One region of the Streptomyces sp. NPDC058637 genome, then DNA from elsewhere that is predicted to be linked to it. Evidence: riboswitches for the same ligand, from Rfam matches in the RefSeq annotation. Region 1 holds a riboswitch; each other region holds the start of a gene.
What was found. A riboswitch is a leader RNA that binds a small molecule or an ion and turns the genes downstream of it on or off. The one in region 1 is predicted to bind thiamine pyrophosphate.

Region 1 (5,565 bases):
AGGCGGCAGGCACCTGGAGCGCGCGGTTCCCACCACGTCGTACGGCGATCAGCTGGCCGTCCTTGACCAGCTGGCGTACACGCGTCACCTCGACATCGAGCATTTCCGCGATGTCGGGAAGGTGGAGCCATGCGGGGACGAGAGCATCGATCTTTGCGTCAATCTCGGTCACAGGGACAAGCGTGCCATCCCGGACCGACAGCCGGTAGCCGGGCCGACCGTACGGGGGCGCGCCGCGTCCCGGAGCGTCGCCGGTCCCGGTGGCGCGAGCAGGTTCCTAGAGTGTCGCCGACTTCAGCGGCACGGAGGGGTCCGCGGCGCGTTCCGGATCGATACGTGCCCCGGCCTCGACGAGTCTGCGCCCCTGGGCGAGGTCGCGCGGTCTGCCGACGGCCAGCACCGCGACCAGGACGCCCTCCCGCAGCCAGCAGACCGTCCAGGACGCCTCGGCGGGGTCGCCCCGCCAGAGCAGTGTGTCGGTACCCCGGTGGTGTCCGGCGTACTGCACGAAGCGGCCGAACTGCTCCGACCAGAAGTAGGGCACCGGGTCGTACGCCCGCGGCCGGCCGTCGGCCACGGCGGCGGCGACCGTCCGGGGACCCTGGAGGGCGTTGTCCCAGTGGTGGACGAGCAGCCGCTCGCCGTAGCGGGCGGAGGGGAAGGAGGCGCAGTCGCCCACGGCGTACACGTCGGGCAGCGAGGTGCGCAGGGAGCCGTCGGCGGTGACCGAGCCGTCCGGGCCCAGCGCGATGCCGGAGCCCGCCAGCCAGCCGGTGGCCGGCCGGGCACCGATGCCCACGACCACCGCACCGGCGGGGAGCACGCGGCCGTCCGTCAGGTGGACCGCGCCCGGTTCGACGCGGGCGACCCGGGCGCCGGTGAGGAGCTCGGCTCCGCTCCCGGCGTACCAGGTGGCCATCGGGGCGGCGACCTCGGCGGGCAGGGTGCCCGCGAGGGGGCGCCCGGCGGCTTCGACGACGGTGACCGCGCAGCCGGCCGCGCGGGCCGCGGTGGTGAACTCGGCACCGATCCAGCCGGCTCCGACGACCACGATGTCGTGCTGCCTCTCCAGGACGGGCCGCAGTCGTTCGGCGTCGTCCAGGGTGCGCAGCAGATGGACGCCGGGGACGCCCTCCGAGCCGGGCAGGGCGACGGGTTCGGCCCCCGTGGCGAGGACCAGGACGTCGTACGGGACGGGCCCGTCCGGGGTGTCCAGCTCGTGCGCGCCGGCGCGCAGGCCGGTCACGCCGAGGCCCAGGCGCAGGGTGATGTCCAGCGCCTCGAAGTCGACGTCGAAGGCGGAGCCCTCCGCGTTGCCGAGCAGGACCGCCTTGGACAGCGGCGGCCGGTCGTACGGCTGGTGCGGCTCGGCGCCGATCAGGGTGACGGGGCCCGTGAAGCCCTGTTCCCGCAGGGCCACGGCCGTCTGTACGCCGGCCATTCCCGCGCCGACGATCACCACACGGCGTGGCCGCTCCCGCACTGTCAGGTCCCGCGTCTGCTCGCTCACCCGCCCACCCTAATCATCTGACAGACCGTCAGGCGGGGAGCTCCTCCACCACGCTCGTCCCGCTGCCCTGCTGGGACTCCCACTCCCACCGCTCGTCCAGCCGCACCCGTCCGTCGGGGAGCTCCGTGACGACCGAGGCGCAGTGCCCGGCGGAGGTCGTCCCGTCCCGCTTCAGCTGGACGTAACGGAAGTCCAGCGTGTCCGCGTCCCGGGTGCCGACGAGGTGGCCGCGGACGACGTCACCGCCCGCGTACTCGGCCCAGATCCGCCCCTCCCGCTCGTGGTACGTGAACCGGGTGCGGGTGCCGACCTGGCCGGGGGCCTGGTCGGCGACGGGTGCGAGGACGAGTCCGTCGAGTGAGCGGGCCACGGTGGATGCTCCCTTACTGGCCATGGGCGGCGGGGTCTAGGCTGGCCACCGTAAGGCACTCGCGGGAGCCCGGACGCACCGGGCTGAGAGGGAGGCTGACCGGCCTCCGACCGTACGAACCTGATCCGGGTCATGCCGGCGAAGGGAGGGGATGGACGCCCATGCGCATCCGCGGGAACACCTCCGACGTCCTGGTCGTCGGGGGCGGGATCATCGGTCTGGTCACCGCCTGGCGGTCGGCCCAGCACGGCCTGTCCACGACGGTGGTCGATCCCGAGCCCGGCGGCGGGGCCGCCGGGGTCGCGGCCGGGATGCTGGCCGCCGTCACCGAACTGCACTACGGCGAGCAGATGCTGCTCGGTCTCAACGTCGCCTCCGCCGCGCGCTATCCGGCGTTCGTGGCGGAGCTGGAGGAGGCGGCCGGCCGGGGGACCGGCTTCCGCGCCTGCGGCACGCTGGCGGTCGCGCTGGACTCCGACGACCGCGCCCATCTGCGGGAGCTGCACGCGCTGCAACAGCGTTCGGGGCTGGAGTCGGAGTGGCTCAGCGGCCGTGAGTGCCGCCGCCTGGAACCGATGCTCGCCCCGGGGGTACGCGGCGGGCTGCGGGTCGACGGCGACCACCAGGTGGATCCCCGGCGGCTGGCCTCGGCCCTGGTCACCGCGTGCGAGCGGGCCGGGGTGGTCTTCCACCGGGCCTGGGCACGGCGGCTCTCCGTCACGGGCGGCCGGGCGACGGGCCTCGTCCTGACCGACGGCACGGAGGCCGCCGCCGGTCAGGTCGTCCTGGCCGGCGGCAGCCTGAGCGGCCGGCTCGAAGGACTGCCCGAGGAGGTCGTACCACCGGTCCGCCCGGTGAAGGGGCAGGTGCTGCGGCTGACCGTGCCGCCCGCGTACGCCCCCTTCCTCAGCCGGACCGTGCGGGCCGTGGTGCGCGGCAGCCACGTCTATCTCGTGCCCCGCGCCGACGGCGAGCTGGTCGTGGGTGCCACCAGTGAGGAGATGGGCTGGGACACCACGGTCACCGCGGGCGGGGTCTACGAACTCCTGCGTGACGCCCACGAGCTGGTGCCGGGCATCACCGAACTGCCGTTGACGGAGACCCGGGCCGGACTGCGCCCCGCGTCGCCGGACAACGCCCCGCTGCTGGGCCCGACCGCGCTGCCCGGCCTGCACCTCGCCACCGGACACCACCGCAACGGGGTGCTGCTGACACCCGTCACCGGCGATGCGATGGCCCAGGTGCTGACCACCGGCGAACTGCCCGAGGTGGCCCGCCCCTTCACGCCCGACCGCTTCGGCCCGTCCCGCGAAGCCCTCTCCCCCGCGCCCCAGGAGCAGCCCGCATGACAGAGCCCGTGCCCACCGCCGCGCCCGCCACGGCGTCCGAGCCGCTGTCCGTTCCCGTGTCCGTGCCGGATCGCGATTCGGCGTCCGTGCCGGTGTCCGGTCCGGCGTCCGTTTCCGTCAACGGGGAGCGCCGCGACGTGCCCGCCGGGACCCGGCTGGACGCCCTGGTCGCGACTTTGACCGCAGCGCACTCGGGGGTCGCGGCGGCGGTCAACGAGGCCGTGGTCCCGCGCGGCCGGTGGTCCGCCACCGTGCTCGCCGAGGGCGACCGTGTCGAGGTCCTCACCGCTGTCCAGGGAGGCTGACCGTGTCCGACGACCTCTTCACCCTCGGCTCCACCGTCTTCTCCTCCCGGCTGATCATGGGAACGGGCGGGGCGCCGAGCCTCGACGTGCTGGAGCGTTCCCTGATCGCGTCGGGTACCGAACTGACCACCGTGGCGATGCGCCGGCTCGACCCGACCGTGCGGGGCTCGGTGCTCTCCGTCCTGGAACGGCTCTCCGTCCGTGTCCTGCCGAACACCGCGGGCTGCTTCACCGCGGGCGAGGCCGTGCTGACCGCCCGGCTGGCCCGGGATGCGCTGGGCACCGACTGGATCAAGCTGGAGGTCGTGGCGGACGAGCGGACCCTGCTGCCCGATCCGATCGAGCTGCTGGACGCCGCCGAGGTCCTGGTGGACGACGGGTTCACCGTCCTGCCGTACACCAACGACGACCCGGTCCTGGCCCGGAAGCTCCAGGACGTGGGGTGCGCGGCGGTCATGCCGCTCGGCTCCCCCATCGGTTCCGGGCTGGGCATCCGCAACCCGCACAACTTCCAGCTGATCGTCGAGCAGGCCGCGGTTCCGGTGATCCTGGACGCCGGTGCCGGGACGGCCTCGGACGCGGCGCTGGCGATGGAGCTGGGCTGCGACGCCGTGATGCTCGCCTCGGCGGTGACCCGGGCCCAGGAGCCGGAGCTGATGGCCGCGGCGATGCGGCACGCGGTGGAAGGCGGGCGCCTGGCGTACCGGGCGGGCCGGATCCCGCGGCGCCACTTCGCCGAGGCGTCCTCGCCGGCCGGGGGCCGGGCGGTGCTGGATCCGGAGCGCCCGGCCTTCTGACCTGCGTGTCCGGGTGACCGCGCCGCGTCACGACTCACGCGTGTCCCTGTCACGGCTCGGCTCCAGTACGGCCCCGGGGCACCCGGGGCCGTCCGCCGTGTCCGTGGCGGCTCGTAGACTCGCCCCGTGGACACGACCCTCCAGGACCCCCTCGTCGGGCAGCTGCTCGACGGCCGCTACCGCATCGATGCGCGCATCGCCGTCGGCGGAATGGCCACGGTCTACCGGGCCCTGGACACCCGGCTGGACCGGGTGCTCGCCCTCAAGGTGATGCACCCCGCGCTGGCGACGGACGCGGTGTTCGTCGAGCGCTTCATCCGTGAGGCCAAGTCCGTGGCCCGGCTCGCGCACCCCAACGTGGTGGCGGTCTTCGACCAGGGCGCCCAGGGGGCGTACGTCTACCTGGCGATGGAGTACGTCGCGGGGTGCACGCTGCGCGACGTGCTGCGCGAGCGCGGGGCCCTGCAGCCCCGGGCCGCGCTGGACATCCTGGAGCCGGTCCTGGCCGCGCTCGGCGCCGCGCACCGGGCGGGTTTCGTGCACCGCGACATGAAGCCGGAGAACGTCCTGATAGGGGACGACGGCCGGGTGAAGGTCGCCGACTTCGGCCTGGTCCGGGCGGTGGGCACGGTCACGGACACCACCGGTTCGCTGCTGGGGACGGTGTCCTACCTCGCCCCCGAACAGATCGAGCACGGCACGGCCGACACCCGCTCCGACGTGTACGCCTGCGGTGTCGTCCTGTACGAGATGCTGACGGGCGGCAAGCCGCACACCGGTGGCACCGCCGCCCAGGTCATCTACCAGCACCTCAACGAGGACGTGCCGGCCCCGTCCGGTGCCGTTCCCGGCCTGCCGGCCGCACTGGACGCCCTGGTGGCGGTCGCCACGGCCCGCGGCCCCGAGGGCCGGCCCGAGGACGCGGTGGCCCTGCTGGCCAGGTCGCGCGAGGTGCGGGCGGCCCTCACCGAGGAGCAGCTGGACGCGGTGCCCCCGCAGGCCCGCGCGGAGACGCACGACGCCGCCGAGGACCGTACGAGCGTGATCCCGCGGGTGATCCCTGCCGGTCAGGGCACCGCGCACCACACGAGCCGGCTGGAGATGCCGCCCCTGCCGCCGGAGTCGCGGCGCGGCGGGCCCGGACGCTTCGCGGCGGTGCCCCGGCGCGGGTTGTTCGCCGCGCTCGTCGGCCTCCTGCTGGTGCTCGGGGTCGGCGCGGGTGTCTGGTACATCA
Region 2 (5,565 bases), on a different contig from region 1:
GTGCCGCCCACAAGTTCCACCACATCACCGAGGACCTCCGGGTGATGGTGGTCTTCTCCCCGCCGGAGGGCTGAGCCGCGGTGCCGGCGTTCCCTAGGGGATCGATCAGGGGACTTCAAGGGCTACCGGCCCTCCGCCGGCCCGCCCGACGCCTCTAGCATCGAGGCAGGAACTCACAGAGACGAGGTAAGGCGATGGCCGTGCGGGAGATTTTCGCGGGGATGCCCTGGTGGGTGAAGTGGGTCGCGGTGCCCCTCATCGTGATCGTCGTGTTCGGCGGTCTGATCGCCAGCGTGGTCGGGTTCGTCATCGGTCTGCTGTTCAAGCTGCTGGTCCTCGTCGTACTGGTCGGTGGTCTGGTCTTCCTCGTACGGAAGTTCATGGCGTCGTCCTCCCGCAGCGACTGGTAGCAACGGCGGGCGGACGCCGGATCGCGCTCGGTCCGACGGGAGGGTGGCTGGGCCGGCGATACGGCGATTAGCCCAGCTGAGCTAAGTCCAGGTCGAAACCCCCTTCGTGACGGAACGTGCCGATACAGTGGCGTACCGCTGCCGCCGGCTGGGAAGTGACCGTCCGTCACCATTCTGCTCAGTGGTTTGTGCGACCGTCCGGTCCTTGGACCTCAGGCTCGCGGCGGGCCCGCGGGGGCGGCCCCCGCGGGAGGGCTGAACGCCCGTCACCATGCCTGGGGGTGACCTGTGACCACGGCATCGAGTTCCGCTGCCCCGACCTTGATCGGTTCGGTTCAACGGGCGTTGAGGCTGCTGGAGGCTGTGGGTGCCCATCGGGACGGGGCGCCCGCGAAACAGCTCGCGCGGGAAGCCGGGCTCCCCCTTCCCACGGCCTACCACCTGCTGCGCACCCTGACCCATGAGGGCTATCTCCGCAGGGAGAACGGCGTCTTCCTGTTCGGCGCCGCAGCCGAACGACTGGCCGGCGGCAGGCCGCCGATCGCCCGCCCCGGTGTGATCGTCGACTCGCTCGCACACTGGGCGAAGGCCATCGGTACGCCTGTGTACTGCGCCCTCTTCAGGGAGGGGGAGATCGAGATCATCGCGGTGGCCGATACACCCGCCGCTCCCGCCGTGGACGAGTGGGCCTCCTTCAGCGAGACGGGTTATGCCCACGCCCTCGGGCAGTGCCTGTTGGCCCAGCTCGACGAGAAGGCGCGCGAGGACTATCTGGACCGGCACCCGGTCCAGCAGCTGACGCGTTACTCCGTACGGGACCGCGACATGTTCCTCGACCGGCTCCGATCGATGAAACGTACGGAACCTGTCATCGAGCGACAGGAATACGTGCTGGGAACGGTCTGCGCGGCCATTCCGATCACTGTGGGTCCCGCTGTGGCGGCGATGGCTGTTTCCCTACCCCTGGACCAAGAGGAACGGTTGCTCGCTGCAGTCGAACAACTACGCTGCGAAGTGACCACTCTCTTGCGCTCGTTCGTGTTCTCTATCAGTATCTGAAAAATCACTCCTTGTGATCTGCTATCGCGTGCACCACGATGGCGTCAATAGGGCCATGGGGGATCATTCCTGGCCAGATTCATCTACTGCGGGGTTGAACGATGCGCGAGTCGGTTCAAGCAGAGGTCATGATGAGCTTCCTCGTCTCCGAGGAGCTCTCGTTCCGTATTCCGGTGGAGCTCCGGTACGAGGTGAGCGATCCGTACGCGATCCGGATGACCTTCCACCTGCCGGGTGACGCCCCCGTCACCTGGGCATTCGGCCGTGAGCTGCTGCTCGACGGTCTCAACAGCCCGAGCGGTGACGGCGATGTGCACATCGGTCCGACCGAGCCCGAAGGGCTTTCGGACGTGCACATCCGCCTCCAGGTCGGCACGGACCGTGCGCTCTTCCGCGCAGGCACGGCCCCCCTTGTGGCATTTCTCGACCGGACGGACAAGCTGGTGCCATTGGGACAGGAGCACACGCTGGGTGACTTCGACGGCAACCTCGAAGAGGCCCTCGGCCGCATCCTCGCCAAGGAGCAGAACGCCGGCTGACGAATGGGGATCCATGGCCGAGGACATGGGATCCCCGGCCGGGCGAGCCCTTGATCCGGGCGGTGGACCACTGCGAACGGCGATCCGGGGCGTGTCCGGCGTCCGCTCTCATGCCTTACGGCGTCGGCCCCTCCCGGTCCGCACGGGTGCAGGAGCTTCGGCTTCCGCGCCGAGCCCCGTGCGGTCCGCGGAGACCACCAGGGCCGCGAGCGCCGTCGTCACCGGCACCGAGGCGACCAGCCCGATCGATCCGACCAGGGTCCGGACGATCTCCATCGCGACCAGCTCGCTGTTGGCCACTGCCCCGACACTGCTCTGGGCGATCGAGAAGAGCAGCAGCAGGGGCAGCGCCGCGCCCGCGTAGGCGAGGACGAGCGTGTTGACGACCGAGGCGATGTGGTCGCGGCCGATTCTGATGCCCGCCCGGTAGAGGCCGCGTACGCCCATCGCCGGGTCCGCCTGGTGCAGCTCCCAGACCGCCGACGTCTGGGTGACGGTCACGTCGTCGAGCACACCGAGTGAGCCGATGATGATGCCTGCCAGCAGCAGGCCGCTCATGTCGATCTCCGGATACAGGCCGTGGATCAGACCGGTGTTGTCGTCGGTGTTGCCGCTGAGGCTCGCCCAGCCGATGAAGAGTGAACCCAGCAACCCGATCAGCAGCAGGGAGATGAGCGTCCCGATGACGGCGACGGACGTCCGGGCCGTCAGCCCGTGGCAGGTGTAGAGCGCGATCAGCATGATGGCGCTGGCCCCGATCACCGCGACCACCAGCGGGTTCGAGCCCTGCAGGATCGCCGGCAGGATGAACAGGGTCAGCACGGCGAACGACACCGCCAGCGCGATCAGCGCCATCAGCCCGCGCATCCTGCCCACCGCGATCACCGCCAGGGCGAAGATGCCCGCCAGCAGGGCCATCGGGAACGAGCGGTCCACATCCGTCACCGAGTACTGCAGGTCGCGGGGCGCGTCAGGTGCGTACGCCACGACCACGCCCTGCCCCTCCCGCAGTTGCCTGGGGGCGTCGGGCTGGATGACCTCGACGAACGTACGGCCCTTCTCGTCACCGGTCGTCACCTCGACCGTGGCCTTCTTGCACTCCCCCGACTGCTCGTTGACGGCCTCACGCCCCGAGGGCGTCGAGGTGTCTCCGGTCGGTGGCACCTGCGCGGCGTTCACGGCCGCGCAGTCGACGTCGACGACCTTCACCACCTTGCCGTCCTGGGTCTGCCGGTCGAAGCCGACGCCGGTGCGCTCGTGGTCGGGGGCGCCGCCGGGCCAGAACGCCACGAGGCCGACGAGAACCGCGGTGGCGAACGGGATCAGCACGGCTGCGATGACCTTGCGAAGGTGCTTGGACACGGGTGCGGCAGGGCCGTGGCTGTGTGAGTGGCCGTGCGCATGACTCTCGGTGCTGCCGGATGCGGGGCCGTGGGGTTCGGGGGCGCTTCGGGGGGACGTCACCCGCCGATCATCCCAAGAACGGGGGAGGCCCTCTGGCCAGCACGCCAGAAGGGACGCTAGCGTGGGGGCACCTTTGCACACGCGGGAGCTCGGAGCACCGGGCTGAGAGGGCGCTGACCTCCGTACATCCGTACGGGACACGCTGCGCCGACCGACGAACCTGTTACCGGGTAATGCCGGCGTAGGGAGTAGGTCTCATGACCACAGCGGACGCACGCACGCCTGCCTCGCAGCAGAATGCGCAGAACGACCGGAATGCGGCGGACGGCGAGGCCGGGAAGTCCATCGGCTGGCACAAGGGATACGTCCAGGGCTCGCGCCCGGACCTCCGGGTGCCGGTCCGTCAGGTGCACCTCACCAACGGCGAGGACGTGACGCTGTACGACACGTCGGGGCCGTACACCGATCCCACCACCGAGACCGATGTCCGGCGCGGTCTCGCCCCACTCAGGGAGAACTGGATCATCGGGCGCGGGGACACCGAGGAGTACGCCGGCCGGCCCGCGCGCCCTGAGGACGACGGGCTCAAGCACACCTCGCCGCGAGGCGGCCTGCGCAACCTCGACGCGGTCTTCCCCGGCCGTCCCCGGCAGCCCCGCCGCAGCCGCGACGGGCAGCCGGTCACCCAGCTCGCGTACGCCCGTCGGGGTGAGATCACCCCGGAGATGGAGTACGTGGCGATCCGGGAGAACGTCGAACCGGAGGTCGTGCGTGAGGAGATCGCGGCGGGCAGGGCGGTCCTGCCGGCCAATGTGAACCACCCGGAGATCGAGCCGATGATCATCGGTAAGCGGTTCCTTGTGAAGGTCAACGCGAACATCGGCAACTCCGCGGTCACCTCCTCCATCGAGGAGGAGGTGGACAAGATGACGTGGGCCACCAAGTGGGGCGCCGACACGGTCATGGACCTGTCCACCGGCCGCAACATCCACACCACGCGTGAGTGGGTCCTGCGCAACTCCCCCGTGCCCATCGGCACCGTCCCCCTCTACCAGGCCCTCGAGAAGGTCGACGGCCGGGCGGAGGAGCTGACCTGGGAGATCTACAAGGACACCGTCATCGAGCAGGCCGAGCAGGGCGTCGACTACATGACGGTGCACGCCGGTGTCCGTCTCCCGTACGTCCCGCTGACCGCCCGTCGCAAGACCGGCATCGTCTCCCGCGGCGGCTCGATCATGGCGGCGTGGTGCCTCGCGCATCACAAGGAATCGTTCCTCTACGAGCACTTCGAGGAGCTGTGCGAGATTCTCGCGGCCTACGACGTGACGTACTCGCTCGGGGACGGGCTGCGCCCCGGTTCCATCGCCGACGCCAACGACGAGGCGCAGTTCGCCGAACTGCGGACGCTCGGCGAGCTCAACACCGTGGCCAAGCGGTTCGGTGTCCAGACGATGATCGAGGGCCCCGGGCACGTCCCGATGCACAAGATCAAGGAGAACATCGACCTCCAGCAGGAGATCTGCGAGGAGGCGCCGTTCTACACGCTCGGCCCGCTGACCACCGATGTCGCGCCCGCGTACGACCACATCACCTCGGGCATCGGGGCGGCCATGATCGCCTGGTGGGGCACGGCGATGCTCTGCTACGTCACGCCCAAGGAGCACCTGGGGCTGCCCAACCGGGACGACGTGAAGACGGGTGTCATCACCTACAAGATCGCCGCGCACGCGGCGGACCTGGCCAAGGGGCATCCCGGGGCGCAGGAGTGGGACGACGCCTTGTCGGACGCACGGTTCGAGTTCCGTTGGGAGGACCAGTTCAACCTGGCGCTCGACCCGGACACGGCACGGGAGTTCCATGACGAGACGCTGCCGGCCGAGCCGGCGAAGACCGCGCACTTCTGCTCGATGTGCGGCCCCAAGTTCTGCTCGATGAAGATCTCCCACGACATCCGGCGGGAGCACGGGGGCGAACAGGCCGACATCGAGGCCGGGATGGCGGAGAAGTCCAAGGAGTTCGCGGCGGCCGGAAACAGGGTCTACCTGCCGATCGCGGACTGAGTCCGGCGCGCTTGCCGGGCGTCCGGCGGGCGGGGTGCGCGCGGGTGTGTTCGACGGCGCTGTCCTGGGCAACATGCCCCCGGGGGCAGCGCC
Region 3 (5,565 bases), on a different contig from region 1:
AGCGCAAGGAAGCAGTCGCCGCGACCGGCGAGAAGCCCTTCCGCGCCAAGCAGCTGTCGCAGCACTACTTCGCGCGGTACGCGCACGACCCGGCCGAGTGGAACAACATCCCGGCCGGGTCGCGGGAGAAGCTCGCCGAGGCGCTGTTCCCGGACCTGATGTCCGTGGTGCGCCACATCAGCTGCGACGACGACACCACCCGTAAGACGCTCTGGAAGCTGCACGACGGGACGCTCGTCGAGTCCGTCCTCATGCGCTATCCGGACCGGGTGACGATGTGCATCTCGTCGCAGGCAGGGTGCGGGATGAACTGCCCGTTCTGCGCGACCGGGCAGGCCGGCCTCGACCGCAATCTGTCCACCGCCGAGATCGTGCACCAGATCGTGGACGGGATGCGGGCGCTGCGCGACGGCGAGGTTCCGGGCGGACCCGCGCGGCTGTCCAACATCGTCTTCATGGGCATGGGCGAGCCCCTGGCCAACTACAAGCGGGTGGTCGGGGCGATCCGACGGCTGACGGACCCGGAGCCGGACGGCATCGGACTCTCGCAGCGCGGGATCACCGTCTCCACGGTGGGCCTGGTGCCGGCCATGCTGCGATTCGCCGACGAGGGCTTCAAGTGCCGCCTCGCCGTCTCGCTGCACGCCCCGGACGACGAGCTGCGTGACACCCTCGTCCCCGTGAACACCCGCTGGAACGTCCGGGAGGTCCTGGACGCGGCGTGGGAGTACGCGGACAAGTCCGGCCGGCGCATCTCCATCGAGTACGCGCTGATCCGGGACATCAACGACCAGGCGTGGCGGGGCGACCGGCTCGGACGGCTGCTCAAGGGCAAGCGGGTCCACGTCAACCTGATCCCGCTGAACCCCACGCCCGGCTCCAAGTGGACCGCTTCGCGGCCCGAGGACGAGAAGGCGTTCGTCGACGCGATCGCCGCCCACGGTGTGCCGGTCACGGTCCGGGACACCCGTGGCCAGGAGATCGACGGAGCCTGCGGACAGCTCGCCGCCTCCGAGCGCTGAGACCCGGTACGGCCCGGCGAGCCCGGGCCGTACCGGCCGGGCGAGCCCGGTCGGCCGGGCCTCCGGAGAGCGTCGCGCCGCGCCGGTACACAGGGCGCGTCGCACCGGTACGGCTGGTTCACCAGCCGGAATCGGCCGGTGTAGCCTGGTCCGAAAATCAACTTCATATTCCGACAGGGGAGCGCCACAGCGCTGAGAGTGCGGCACCGAGGACAGGTCGGCCGCAGACCCTCTGAACCTCGCCCGGGTCATTCCGGGTAGGAAGTTCGGACATTACTCAAGCTGTTGCGCCCTGCCCGCTCACGGGGCGGTCGGGGCCGCGTCTCTTCCTGGTCAACTCCAGGAGGAATCACATGAACACCACCACGAAGTACGCCGCGACGGCGCTCGCCGCCGCGCTGGGCGTCACCGTGCTCGCCGGCTGCGGCGGCACCGACGGCGACGCCTCAAGCTCCGCGGACTCCAAGACCGTCACCCTGGTCAGCCACGATTCCTTCAGCGCTTCGAAAGCCGTCCTGGAGGCGTTCACGAAGGAGACCGGTTACGAGGTCAAGGTGCTGAAGAGCGGTGACGCCGGCGCCGCGCTCAACCAGGAGATCCTGACCAAGGGCTCCCCGCGCGGCGACGTGTTCTTCGGCGTCGACAACACGCTGCTCTCCCGCGCGCTGGACAACGGCCTGTTCACGCCGTACGAGGCGAAGGGCCTCGACCGGGTCGCGGCGGACACCCAGCTCGACTCCGCCGAGCACCGCGTCACGCCCGTCGACACCGGTGACATCTGCGTCAACTACGACAAGAAGTACTTCGCGGACAAGAAGCTCGACCCGCCACAGTCCTTCGACGACCTGCTGAAGCCCGCCTACAAGAACCTCCTCGTCACCGAGAACGCCGCGACCTCCTCGCCCGGCCTCGGCTTCCTCCTGGGCACGGTCGCCACCTACGGCGAGACCGGCTACCAGGACTACTGGAAGAAGCTGAAGGACAACGGGGTCAAGGTCGTCGACGGCTGGGAGCAGGCGTACAACGAGGAGTTCTCCGGCTCCGCGGGGGGCAGGAAGACCAAGGCCGACCGGCCGCTCGTCGTCTCCTACGCCTCCAGCCCGCCCGTCGAGGTGCTGTACGCCGAGCCGCAGCCCACCGAGGCACCCACCGGAGTGGCTACCGGAACCTGCTTCCGCCAGATCGAGTTCGCGGGCCTGCTGGACGGTGCGAAGAACGAGGCCGGAGGCAAGGCGCTGCTGGACTTCCTGATCGGCAAGCGCTTCCAGGAGGACATGCCGCTGAACATGTTCGTGAACCCGGTCGCGAAGGACGCGAAGCTGCCGGAGCTCTTCACGAAGTTCGGTGAGACCGTCGACGAGCCGACGACGGTGGCCCCGGAGAAGATCGCCAAGAACCGTGAGCAGTGGGTCCAGTCATGGTCCTCGCTCGTCGTGAAGTAGTCGCGCGTCCCCCGCGCGGGGGGAACGCGGTGCGGTTCGGCCTGATGGCCGTGCCCGTCGCGTTCTTCGCGCTGTTCTTCGCCTACCCCGTCGTCGCGATCGTCGGCCGGGGGCTCAGGACGGACGGCGTCTGGCAGTTCGGCCGGATCGGCGAGGTGCTGAGCCGGCCGGACATCCTCGGTGTCCTCTGGTTCACGACCTGGCAGGCACTCGCCTCGACCGCGCTCACCCTGCTGATCGCGCTGCCGGGCGCCTACGTCTTCGCCCGGTTCGACTTCCCGGGCAAGAACCTGCTGCGCGCCGTCGTGACCGTGCCGTTCGTCCTGCCGACCGTCGTCGTCGGCACGGCCTTCCTGGCGGTGCTGGGGCGCGGCGGATTCCTCGACGAGCTGTGGGGCGTGCGGCTCGACACCACGGTCTGGGCGATCCTGCTCGCCCACGTGTTCTTCAACTACGCGGTCGTCGTACGGACCGTGGGCGGTCTGTGGTCGCAGCTCGACCCCCGCCAGGAGGAGGCCGCCCGGGTACTCGGCGCCGGACGTCTCGCCGCGTGGCGGCGGGTGACGCTGCCCGCGCTGGCTCCGGCCGTGGCCGCCGCGGCCCTGGTGGTCTTCCTCTTCACGTTCACCTCCTTCGGAGTCGTCCAGATCCTCGGCGGTCCCGCGTACTCCACGCTGGAGGTGGAGATCTACCGGCAGACCGCGCAACTGCTCGACCTGCCGACGGCCGCCGTGCTGACCCTGGTGCAGTTCGCCGCGGTCGGCGGGATCCTCGCCGTGCACGCCTGGACCGTGCGGCGCAGGGAGACGGCGCTGAAGCTGGTCGACCCGGCGCAGACCGCCCGCCCGCCGCGCGGATTCGGGCAGCGCGCGCTGCTCGGCGGGGTGCTGCTGACGATCCTGTTGCTGATCGTGGTGCCGCTCGGCGTGCTGGTGGAACGCTCCCTGGACACCTCCGGCGGCTACGGCTTCGGTTTCTACCGCGCCCTGCAGTCCGCCGACGCGAGCGGCTCCACCTTCCTGGTCCCGCCGCTCGAAGCCATCGGGAACTCGTTGCGGTACGCGCTGGTCGCGACCGTCATCGCCCTGGTGATCGGCGGCCTGGCCGCGGCTGCCCTGACCCGGCGGGCGGGACCGCTGGTGCGCGGCTTCGACGCGCTGCTGATGCTGCCGCTCGGGGTGTCCGCGGTCACCGTCGGCTTCGGCTTCCTGATCACGCTCGACGAACCGCCCTTCGACCTGCGTACGTCCTGGATCCTCGTACCGCTCGCCCAGGCGCTCGTGGGCGTCCCCTTCGTCGTACGCACCATGCTGCCCGTCCTGCGGGCGGTCGACGGCCGGCTGCGGGAGGCGGCGGCGGTGCTCGGCGCCTCACCGCTGCGGGCCTGGCGCGAGGTCGACCTGCCGCTGGTGCGCCGGGCACTGCTGGTGGCCGCCGGGTTCGCGTTCGCCGTGTCGCTCGGCGAGTTCGGGGCGACGGTGTTCATCGCACGCCCCGACAACCCGACCCTGCCGGTCGCGGTGGCGAGGCTGCTGGGGCGGTCCGGCGAGCTCAGCTACGGGCAGGCGATGGCCCTCAGCACGATCCTGATGCTCGTCTGCGCGGTGTCGCTGCTCCTGCTCGAACGTATCCGCACCGACCGATCCGGGGAGTTCTAGAGATGCTGGCACTGGATTCGGCCACGGTCCGTTTCGGGGAGCGGACCGCACTGGACGCCGTGGACCTGGATGTCGCCGACCACGAGATCGTCTGTGTCCTGGGGCCGAGCGGCAGCGGCAAGTCGACGCTGCTGCGGGTCGTCGCCGGGCTGCAACGGCTGGACGGCGGACGGGTGCTGCTGGACGGCGCGGACCAGGCCTCGGTGCCCGTGCACCGGCGCGGGCTCGGCCTGATGTTCCAGGACCACCAGCTGTTCCCGCACCGGGACGCCGGGGCGAACGTCGCCTTCGGGCTGCGGATGCACGGGGTCTCCCGCGCGGAGGGCGACCGCAGGGCCGACGAACTCCTCGACTTGGTCGGCCTGCCCGGCGCCGGTCGCCGGGCCGTCGCCGCCCTGTCAGGCGGCGAGCAGCAGCGCGTGGCCCTCGCCCGCGCGCTGGCGCCCCGTCCGAAACTGCTGATGCTGGACGAGCCGCTGGGGCAGCTGGACCGCAGCCTGCGCGAACGCCTCGTCGTCGAACTCCGCACCCTCTTCGGCCGGCTGGGCACGACGGTGCTCGCCGTCACCCACGACCAGGGCGAGGCCTTCGCCCTGGCCGACCGGGTGGTGGTCATGCGGGACGGCCGGATCGCCCAGGTGGGCACCCCGCTGGAGGTCTGGCAGCGGCCCGCGTCCGCGTTCGTCGCCCGTTTTCTCGGCTTCGACAACGTGGTGGAGGCGACGGTGACGGGCGCCTCCGCGGACACCGTCTGGGGCAGGGTGCCGGTGCCGGACGGTTCGCCCACCGGCCGGTGCGAGCTGCTCGTCCGGCCCGCCGGGGTACGGATCGGCGGGCCGGAGGCCGGGCTGCGCTGCACCGTGGGCCCGCGCACCTTCCGGGGCCACCACGTCGCCGTGACGCTGCACCCCGGCGACGGGCCGGCGCTGGAGGCGGAGTGCGGGCTGCGGGACACGCCGGACGAGGGCGCCGTGATCGGCGTGACGTTCGACGCGGCGGAGACCGTGGTCCTGCCCCCGGCCTCCCCGCACTGATCCACACCGTCAGCGGGACGGCAGCCTCAGCGGGTGAAAGGGCTCCACAGGTCAGCAGGTCAGCGGCGGGCCGACGCGTCAGCCGGTCAGCCGGGCGAGCGCCTCCGGGGCCTCGTCGACCGTGTCGACCAGTGCGATGCGTGACTCCATCGCCCGCCCCGCCGCCAGCGCGCTCAGCAGCGGCCAGGCCGGCAGCTTCTCCGTCCAGTGGGCGCGGCCCACCAGCACCATCGGCGTGGGTGCCGAACGCGACTCGTAGTAGTTCGGCGTCGTGTTGTCGAAGATCTCCTGCACGGTCCCGGCCGCGCCGGGCAGGAAGATCACACCCGCGGTCGAGCGGGCCAGCAGCCCGTCCTCGCGCAGGGCGTTCGCGAAGTACTTGGCGATGTGGTCGGCGAACGCGTTCGGC

Region 2: linked by a shared signal. The riboswitch ahead of thiC (phosphomethylpyrimidine synthase ThiC) and the one ahead of thiO (glycine oxidase ThiO) in region 1 are both predicted to bind thiamine pyrophosphate.
Region 3: linked by a shared signal. The riboswitch ahead of ACFWVP_RS26725 (thiamine ABC transporter substrate binding subunit) and the one ahead of thiO (glycine oxidase ThiO) in region 1 are both predicted to bind thiamine pyrophosphate.

The regions. Positions count from the first base shown of each region.
Region 1 covers NZ_JBHXRD010000044.1:45,593-51,157, reverse strand. Annotated here, with positions in the region: gene ACFWVP_RS31645 (Rv2175c family DNA-binding protein) at 1-172, opposite strand, end outside; gene ACFWVP_RS31640 (NAD(P)/FAD-dependent oxidoreductase) at 278-1,510, opposite strand; gene ACFWVP_RS31635 (hypothetical protein) at 1,539-1,880, opposite strand; TPP riboswitch at 1,932-2,044, shown strand; gene thiO (glycine oxidase ThiO) at 2,042-3,229, shown strand; gene thiS (sulfur carrier protein ThiS) at 3,322-3,534, shown strand; gene ACFWVP_RS31620 (thiazole synthase) at 3,537-4,331, shown strand; gene pknB (Stk1 family PASTA domain-containing Ser/Thr kinase) at 4,458-5,565, shown strand, end outside.
Region 2 covers NZ_JBHXRD010000010.1:212,407-217,971, reverse strand. Annotated here, with positions in the region: gene ACFWVP_RS13165 (cupin domain-containing protein) at 1-74, shown strand, start outside; gene ACFWVP_RS13160 (DUF5326 family protein) at 201-410, shown strand; gene ACFWVP_RS13155 (IclR family transcriptional regulator) at 699-1,469, shown strand; gene ACFWVP_RS13150 (SsgA family sporulation/cell division regulator) at 1,571-2,008, shown strand; gene ACFWVP_RS13145 (YibE/F family protein) at 2,117-3,472, opposite strand; TPP riboswitch at 3,544-3,677, shown strand; gene thiC (phosphomethylpyrimidine synthase ThiC) at 3,670-5,472, shown strand.
Region 3 covers NZ_JBHXRD010000031.1:11,642-17,206, reverse strand. Annotated here, with positions in the region: gene rlmN (23S rRNA (adenine(2503)-C(2))-methyltransferase RlmN) at 1-1,022, shown strand, start outside; TPP riboswitch at 1,188-1,304, shown strand; gene ACFWVP_RS26725 (thiamine ABC transporter substrate binding subunit) at 1,376-2,464, shown strand; gene ACFWVP_RS26720 (ABC transporter permease) at 2,509-4,122, shown strand; gene ACFWVP_RS26715 (ABC transporter ATP-binding protein) at 4,125-5,156, shown strand; gene ACFWVP_RS26710 (LOG family protein) at 5,235-5,565, opposite strand, start outside.